2 regions of the Pseudomonas sp. G(2018) genome follow, and region 2 is predicted to be linked to the other one. Evidence: riboswitches for the same ligand, from Rfam matches in the RefSeq annotation. Region 2 holds a riboswitch; the other holds the start of a gene.
The links. Region 2 has a riboswitch for cobalamin ahead of cobO (cob(I)yrinic acid a,c-diamide adenosyltransferase). Riboswitches for the same ligand answer to the same signal wherever they lie in the genome.

Region 1: it holds a riboswitch for cobalamin, as region 2 does, so the genes downstream of both, FFS64_RS09095 (CbtB domain-containing protein) here and cobO (cob(I)yrinic acid a,c-diamide adenosyltransferase) in region 2, are expected to answer to the same signal.

What each region holds. Positions count from the first base shown of each region.
Region 1 covers NZ_SCOO01000007.1:7,129-11,542, reverse strand. The annotation lists gene nfuA (Fe-S biogenesis protein NfuA) at 1-461, shown strand, start outside; gene cobM (precorrin-4 C(11)-methyltransferase) at 604-1,350, opposite strand; gene FFS64_RS09105 (cobalamin biosynthesis protein) at 1,433-1,846, opposite strand; gene FFS64_RS09100 (CbtA family protein) at 1,843-2,547, opposite strand; gene FFS64_RS09095 (CbtB domain-containing protein) at 2,559-2,753, opposite strand; cobalamin riboswitch at 2,874-3,099, opposite strand; cobalamin riboswitch at 3,262-3,474, shown strand; gene cobW (cobalamin biosynthesis protein CobW) at 3,573-4,414, shown strand, end outside.
Region 2 covers NZ_SCOO01000008.1:209,595-214,008, forward strand. The annotation lists gene FFS64_RS11370 (O-methyltransferase) at 1-107, shown strand, start outside; gene FFS64_RS11375 (sorbosone dehydrogenase family protein) at 148-1,461, opposite strand; gene FFS64_RS11380 (hypothetical protein) at 1,529-2,113, opposite strand; cobalamin riboswitch at 2,266-2,496, shown strand; gene cobO (cob(I)yrinic acid a,c-diamide adenosyltransferase) at 2,578-3,189, shown strand; gene FFS64_RS11390 (cobyrinate a,c-diamide synthase) at 3,186-4,414, shown strand, end outside.

The sequences.
Region 1 (4,414 bases), on a different contig from region 2:
CCTGCATTGCCTACTGCAAGCCGGGCGAAGAAAAGCCTGAAGACACCGCACTGGGGCTCAAAAGCTTCACTGCTTACATCGATCACTTCAGCGAAGCCTTCCTGGACGACGCGGTTGTCGACTACGCCACCGACCGCATGGGCGGCCAGCTGACCATCAAGGCGCCCAACGCCAAAGTACCGATGGTCAACGCCGACAGCCCGATCAACGAGCGTATCAACTATTACCTGCAAACCGAGATCAACCCGGGGTTGGCCAGCCACGGCGGTCAGGTCAGCCTGATCGATGTGGTCGAAGACGGCATCGCCGTTCTGCAGTTCGGCGGCGGTTGCCAGGGCTGCGGCCAGGCCGACGTAACCTTGAAGGAAGGCATCGAGCGCACCTTGCTCGAGCGCATCCCCGAGCTCAAGGGCGTCCGTGACGTCACTGACCACACGCAGAAAGAAAACGCCTACTACTAAGGCGTTCGCTGCGAACTAAAAAACGGCGCCCCGTGAGCGCCGTTTTTTTTATGGGTGAAATTCACTGACGCCTTCGCGAACAAGCCCGCTCCCACAGTTGATCGCATTCCAATGTGGGAGCGGGCTTGCTCGCGAAGAGGGCCTATGGACGATACAAATGTGCATGCCCTGCACGGTACAGCGACGACTCACTAAAGTGATCACTCCCCAACACCCGACCCACCAGTATCAACGCCGTGCGCCGAAACCCTTTGGCGGCCACTTTCCTGGCAATATCCTCAAGTGTCCCCACCACCCAATCCTGATCCGGCCAGGTCGCCCGGTGAATCACCGCGATCGGGCAATCCGCGCCGTAGTGCGGAAGTAGTTCGGCCAGGATTTTCTCCAGATGATTCACCCCAAGATGGATCGCCATGGTCGCCCCATGCTGCGCCAGGTTGCCCAGTTCCTCTCCCGCCGGCATGGCGGTTTTGTCGGCATAGCGGGTCAGGATCACGCTTTGTGATACGTCCGGCAACGTCAGCTCTGCGCCCAGCAGCGCTGCGCAAGCCGCCGTCGCGGTGACGCCGGGGATGATCTCAAAAGGAATGTCGAGTTCACGCAGGTGGCGAATCTGTTCGCCGATGGCGCCATACAGGCTCGGATCGCCGGAATGTACCCGGGCCACGTCCTGACCATTGGCATGGGCAGCCCTGATCAATTCGATGATCTGTTCCAGATGCAATTCGGCACTGTTGACCACCAGTTCCGCTCGGTGACCTTCGAGGACGGCTGTGGGTACCAGCGAGCCCGCATAGATGATGACCGGGCAGCTGCGAATCAGCCGTTGGCCTTTGACGGTGATGAGTTCCGGATCGCCGGGACCTGCGCCAATAAAGTAGACGGTCATCGTCGGTTCCTGTGAAAAAAGGGGGTGGGCAAGGCTTCAAATGAAGATTGCTCATGATCGAAGGCGCGGATTATCGGGGATTTTAAGCAGCGTAGGCCAATGCCAGTGTCGCCTGGGCATATTTTTGTCGCGGGATCAGCAGTTTTGCCGGCGCATTGGCCAGTTGTTCGGCCATGGCCAGGGCGGCACTTTCTGCCACGCCGTAGCAACCGGTGCGCTCGAAGGCGATCTCCGAATGGTGGCTGAGCTGCGTTTGATAAGCCGCCAACTGTTCGCTGCTGAAATACATCAACTGCAAGCCGAGTTGTTCGGCCAGTTCGATCAGGGCCGGTTCGTCGCGCTTCAAGTCGATGCTGGCCAGGGCCTTGATCTGATGAAGTTCGATCTGGTTGGCCTGCAGCGCCTGATCGAGCAGCGCCCGCAGCGTACTGACGGGGCAGCCGCGCTGGCAGCCCAGGCCGACCACCAGGGTCGGCGCAGTGCCGGTATCAATCATGCGTGGTATTGGCCATCGCTTTTGCGGCGGAACAGCCAGGCGCTGATCAGGCCCAGGGCCAGCCAGAACGCGACGTTGGTCAGCTGCGAAGCGATTTTGAACTGAGTCTCCAGTGCTTGCGGGGCGAGCATAGAGTGCACTTGCGGTTGCGGTGCGCCAATCACATGGGGCACGGCAAGGATCGCCACGCCGAGGGCTTTCATCAGCCAGTGGCGGCTGAACGCGATCAGCGCGATGCCGACAGCCGTGGAGGCGGCGGTGAGGATCCACCATAGCTGCCGTTGTGCCAGATCGGCGGCAGCCGTGCCCGGCAATTCAGGCGGCAGGCCGAGGGTCGGCGCCAGCACGAAGGTGGCGTAACCCGCCAGTCCCCAGAGCAGGCCCTGGGACGTTTTGGTCGGCGCGCGCAGGGTGTAGAGACCGGCGAGCATCAGGGCGAAACCGACCGCCACCACCAGATTGCCACCTGTGGTCGACAGCACGCGCTGCCAGCCATCTTCCGGCTCCCAGGCTTCGCCATCATGGGTGTGGGCGGCGACGCCGGCGGCGTGTTCATGCACTTCAACGGCTGCGGGTTCGGATTTTTCGTAGGTCTCGGCCTGCAAAATCAGCGGAGAAACCCAAAGGCTTTGCAGCAGCGTCAGCAACAGGGCGGCCAGCAACCCGGTGAAACCTGCGGTTTGCGCAATACGCTTGATCATGTCGGCAGGTCTCAATGGCACGGGAACGCGGCGCTGTGACGGGTATCGTGGGCGGCATTGTGGACCGCTTCGATGTGCGAGAACCCGGCGAAGTACACAAGGCTGGCGCCGAGGATCGACGCGAAAACGGCGGCGGTCAGGCGTTGGGTCAGGGTTGTGGCGCTGCTGGCGGTACTGCTGTGGCCGGTGCTGCTGATGATCGACATGGCGTTTCCCTCTGTTCTGTCAGCGGGGAATCAAAAGCGCATGCAAGACCCTGCGCACAACCGGCGCGCAGGGATTCGAACAGCGCCCGCCCACCGCGGGTTTGTCTTTCAGTGATGTTTTGGTCACTTTGTGTTGCGGGCCGGTCTCCGGGCTCACGAGGGGCGCAGGCTTTCGCCTTGACCTGCAAGCATCACCTTCCCATGCCACATCGGCACAGTGGATCTGACGCTTCGCTCGCTTACCGTTGCGGGGGCAGCACCGGACTGACATGGCCTTGAGTAAAGCACATGATTCACCGGTTTCCCGTTTCACCCTGTGAAGGGCACCCGTAACAAGGCGTGTAGGAGAGCATGGGCGGGGGTGGGGCGTCAATTGGCAGGGGTTCTCATCTTCAAACCGAGGTGAATTCCTCGCAAGCAGGTGACCGCATGCCAATGTGGGAGCGAGCCTGCTCGCGAAGGGGCCTGTGCGGGTGTCACAAGACATTGACCCGCCCCCATACCATGCGTAGCCTTGCGCTTTCGAGGTTCTTCGGCGTTTGCCGAAGCTAAGAAGGGAACGCGGTCGATGCCGCGGCTGCCCCCGCAACTGTGAACGGTGATGTTCGCTGCCACGCCACTGCACGCTCAGATCCTGAGCCCGCGGGAAGGCGCAGTGAATGCCAGTCCAATAACTGGCACACCGTCAGCCAGGAGACCTGCCTCGATACAGATTCTCACTACAACCGGGCGGGGTGATCCGGTGGCGAACGCTTCCGGTGCGCATGCGCGTTGCCGGTTCTCGTCCCGTATGCCCGCCACCTTGCCAAAGGGCATCCGATGAAAACACTGGCCAAACTCCCCGTCACCATCGTTACCGGCTTCCTCGGCTCGGGCAAAACCACTTTGCTGCGGCACATGCTCGACAATGCCCAGGGCCGCCGCATCGCGGTGATCGTCAACGAGTTCGGCGAGCTGGGCATCGACGGCGAGATCCTCAAGCAATGCTCCATCGGTTGCACCGAAGAAGAAGCTGTTGGCCGGGTCTATGAACTGGCCAACGGTTGCCTGTGCTGCACCGTCCAGGAAGAATTCTTCCCGGTCATGCGCGAACTGGTTGCCCGTCGCGGCGATCTCGATCACATCCTCATCGAAACTTCGGGCCTGGCCCTGCCAAAACCGCTGGTCCAGGCTTTCCAGTGGCCGGAAATCCGCAGCGCCTGCACCGTTGACGCGGTGATCACCGTGGTCGACAGCCCGGCCGTCGCTGCCGGCACCTTCGCTGCGTTCCCCGATCAGGTCGACGCCCAGCGCAAACTCGACCCGAACCTGGACCACGAATCGCCACTGCACGAACTGTTCGCCGACCAGTTGTCCAGCGCCGACCTGGTGATCCTCAACAAGGCCGACCTGATCAACCCGGAAGACCTGGCCCGCGTGCGCCTGGAAGTTGCCGAGGAACTGCCGCCGGCGGTGAAAGTCATCGAAGCGAGCAACGGTCGTCTGCCGCTGGACGTGTTGATCGGCCTCGGTGCCGGTTCCGAAGAACACATCGACAGCCGCCACAGCCATCACGACCACCATCATGAAGGCGAAGAAGACGATCACGATCACGATGCTTTCGATTCCATCTCCATCGAGTTGCCACAGGCTGACGAAAGCCTGCTGCTGGATGCGCTGAC
Region 2 (4,414 bases):
ACACCCGCGCCATCCAGGCGCTCAATCGTGCCTTGAAGGATGATTCGCGGGTGGATTTATCGTTATTGCCATTGGGGGATGGGCTGACCCTTTGTCGTAAACACTAACCGCCGCTTCCACTGGGTTTTGTGTCTGATGGTAATTGCGTTATTTAGTGCCTGACACTCGCCACACTTTATTCCCCACATCATCCGCCACCAGCAAACCGCCTTGCCGATCGATCACCACACCCACCGGCCGACCCATGGCTTTTTTGTCGTCATTGAGAAAGCCCGTTAGCACATCCACCGGCTGCCCGTTCGGTTTGCCGGCGCTGAAGGGGACGAAAATCACTTTGTAGCCACTGTGCGGCTTGCGGTTCCATGAGCCGTGCTGGCCGATAAAGGCGCCTTCCCTGAATTGCGCCGGCAACTTGTTGCCCTCGGCAAACGACAGACCCAGTGACGCGGTATGCGGACCCACCGCGTAGTCCGGCGCAATCGCCTTGGCCACCAGCTCGGGTTTTTGCGGCTCGACGCGAATGTCGACGTGCTGGCCGTAATAGCTGTAAGGCCAACCATAGAACCCGCCGTCCTTCACGGAGGTGATGTAATCGGGCACCAGGTCGCTGCCGATTTCATCCCGCTCATTGACCGCAGTCCACAAAGCACCGCTGGTGGGTTCCCAGGCCAGTCCGTTCGGATTGCGAATCCCCGAAGCAAAGATTCGGTGGTTGCCGGTGGCGCGATCCACTTCCCAGATCGCCGCGCGTCCTTCTTCCTGATCCATACCGTTTTCGCCGACGTTGCTGTTTGAGCCCACCGTGACGTACAGCTTGCTGCCGTCCTTGCTGGCGATGACGTTTTTGGTCCAATGGTGATTTAGGGTGCCGCCCGGTAAATCCACCACTTTAATCGGCTGCGACTTGATCGCTGTGTCGCCGCTTTCATAGTGAAAGCGCAGGAGGCGATCGGTATCGGCAACGTACAGATCATTGCCGACCAGGGTCATGCCGAAGGGCGAGTTGAGATTTTCCAGGAAGACCGTGCGGGTCTCGGCAATGCCATCGTGATCCGAATCTCGCAACAAGGTGATGCGGTTAGGGCTCGGCACGCCGGCTCCGGCACGGCCCATGATTTTTTTTATGACCCAGCCGCGAATTCCCTGGCCGTCAGCGGGTTTTGGCGGGGCGTTGGTTTCGGCGACCAGCACGTCGCCATTGGGCAGTACGTAAAGCCAGCGCGGGTGATCAAGGCCTTCGGCGAACGCGGCCACTTGCGTGCCGGCGGCAGCGACGGGTTTCGCGCCGTCCGGCCAGCCAATGGCCGGCGCGATGTTCACAGTCGGGATCAGTGTTTTGTTCGGTTCTGGCAGCTTGGGCGACGGGCCGGTGCCGTCGGAGACTTGCAGCCTGGAGGTTTCACCGCAGGCGGCGAGCCCTCCGGCGAGGGCGATGACAAAAGCGAGTTGAGAGGTGCGCATTGCTGATCTTCCCTATGAATGCCTTGATCTAATCATAGAGAAGCCTGGACGCTGGATGGTTCAACCCTCAACCGCGAGCCTCTTTCAGCAGCACGGCGATGCCGGGGTGATAGTGGCCCGCTTCGTTGCGCAACTTGCGATAGGCGTAGGGGAAGTACCAGGCCACGGCGCAGGTGTGCTCCTTTTGCAGGTCGTCGACCATGTCCTGCAGTTCTTCCGGGGTGGCGCCGTGCTGGGCTTTTTGCGGGGCGACGAACAGGCAGCCGAGCTTCAGGTCGCTGGCGTAGCTGATTTGCTTGGCGTTGCTGGTGATGTCGTGCAGGGCCTGGGTCAGGTTCAAGCTGTTGACCCGTGGCCAGCGTTGCGTGGCCTGCAGCCAGGCGCGGGCTTCGGGGGTGGCGATAAACAGGTCGGCGCGGCCATTGCGTTCGCCTTCTTCGGTCTGTTTGCGGGTGGGCGATTGTTGCAGGGTCACTGTTTCCGCCATCCATGCCGCAGCTGAGAGCAGGCCGAGATTGGCTTTTTCGTCGAGCCAGTACGGTGTTTCATTATCACCACGCACAGCGTTGTAGCGGTCAATACACTCGAACCAGCGCTCCAGCACCGGTCGCAGGAATTCCAGCTTCGGATTGCTGATGATCATGCCTTGCATGGGGCTCACCCTTTTTATTGTGTTGTGGGTTTGTGGCTCTTTGATATCACTGCTGAGAGTGTGGCACAAGATTGGCGTCAATTTGTGGATGGGTGGCTGTTATTCACTGATACGCCCCGTCTTCAATTGACGCTCCACCCCCAACCCTCTAACCTTCGCGGCTTGTTTCAGGTGCTCTGTGGCTTGGGCCGACAGAGTGAAACAGGGAAGCCGGTGAGTGGTCACTTCAAAGCACGAAGGTCTGCAATTCCGGCGCTGCCCCCGCAACGGTAAATGAGTGAAAGCTGCGTCTTGAGCCACTGTGTCAAAAGACATGGGAAGGCGCGCAGTCAGGCCAACGCCGCTCATGAGCCCGGAGACCGGCCTGATCCATCCAAGCGGCATCACGGTGGGCGATGCCAGGCTTCTTGCCGTCTATTCTTGTGCCTGCCCGCCGTTATCCAGCCTCAACGGAGAGCTCCCCCATGACTGATACCCCTGATCGTGACGAACGTCATCTGGCGCGCATGCTGCGCAAGAAAGCCGTGATCGACGAACGCATCGCCAATTCCCCGAACGAATGCGGTCTGTTGCTGGTGCTGACCGGCAACGGCAAAGGCAAGAGCAGCTCGGCGTTTGGCATGCTCGCCCGGTCGCTGGGCCACGGCATGCAGTGCGGCGTGGTGCAGTTCATCAAGGGGCGCAACTGCACGGGCGAGGAGTTGTTCTTCCGGCGCTTTCCCGAGCAGGTGCGCTTTCATGTGATGGGCGAGGGCTTTACCTGGGAAACCCAGGACCGTCAGCGTGATATCGCCGCCGCTGAAGCGGCCTGGGCGGTGTCGCAGGAATTGCTGCGCGATCCATCCATCGGCCTGGTGGTGCTGGATGAATTGAACATCGCGCTCAAGCACGGCTACCTCGATCTCGATCAGGTGCTCAGCGATTTGCAGGCACGTCCGCCGATGCAGCACGTGGTGGTCACCGGTCGCGGCGCCAAGCCAGAGATGATGGAACTGGCCGACACCGTCACCGAGATGGGCATGATCAAGCACGCGTTCCAGGCTGGGATCAAAGCGCAAAAAGGCGTCGAGCTGTGAATCAACCCCGTCGTTGCCCCGCGGTACTGATTGCCGCGCCGGCCTCCGGTCAGGGCAAGACCACGGTCACCGCCGCGCTGGCCCGATTGCATCGCAATCAGGGGCGCAAGGTTCGCGTGTTCAAATGTGGCCCCGACTTTCTCGACCCGATGATTCTCGAGCGCGCCAGCGGTGCGCCGGTGTATCAACTGGACATGTGGATGGTCGGCGAGCAGGAAAGTCGCCGCTTGTTGTGGGAAGCCGCAGGCGACGCCGACCTGATCCTGATCGAAGGCGTGATGGGGCTGTTCGACGGCACACCTTCCAGCGCTGATCTGGCACGGCACTTCGGTGTGCCGGTGCTGGGCGTGATCGACGGCACCGCCATGGCCCAGACCTTTGGCGCACTGGCACTGGGGTTGGCGCGCTATCAGCCGGACTTGCCCTTCGCCGGGGTCCTGGCCAATCGTGTCGGCACCTTGCGTCATGCACAATTGCTCGAAGGTAGCTTGACCGAAGGCCTGCGCTGGTACGGCGCGCTGTCCCGGGAAACCGGGATCGAATTGCCGAGCCGACACCTCGGCCTGGTCCAGGCCAGCGAGTTGAACGACCTCGATGTGCGTCTCGATGCGGCGGCCGATGCCTTGGCCAGCAGTTGCGAGGTTGCGCTGCCGCCGGCGGTTGAATTCGCTGCGCCGGATCTGATTGCCGCCGAGCCACTGCTGGCCGGCGTGCGCATTGCCGTGGCCCGGGACGAAGCGTTTGCCTTCACCTACGGCGCCAGCCTTGATTTGCTGCGGGCGATGGGCGCCGAGCTGCGGTTTTTCTCGCCGATCCGTGATGCGGATTTGCCGGAAGCAGACAGCCTGTATCTACCGGGTGGCTATCCGGAACTGCACCATGTGGCCCTGGCACAAAACACTTCGATGCTGAGCGCAATACGTGCGCACCACGCAGCAGGCAAACCGTTGCTGGCCGAATGTGGCGGCATGCTTTATCTGCTCGATTCGCTGACCGATGTCGAAGGCACCTGCGCGCAGATGGTCGGCTTGCTGGGTGGTGATGCGGTGATGCAAAAGCGTCTCGCCGCGCTGGCTTTGCAAGCGGTTGAACTGCCGGAAGGTTCGCTGCGCGGCCACACCTATCATCATTCGCTGACCACCACCGAACTGACGCCGATTGCCCGGGGCTTGAGCCCTAACGGCGGGCGTGGGGCGGAGGCGGTTTATCGTCAGGGGCGGATGAC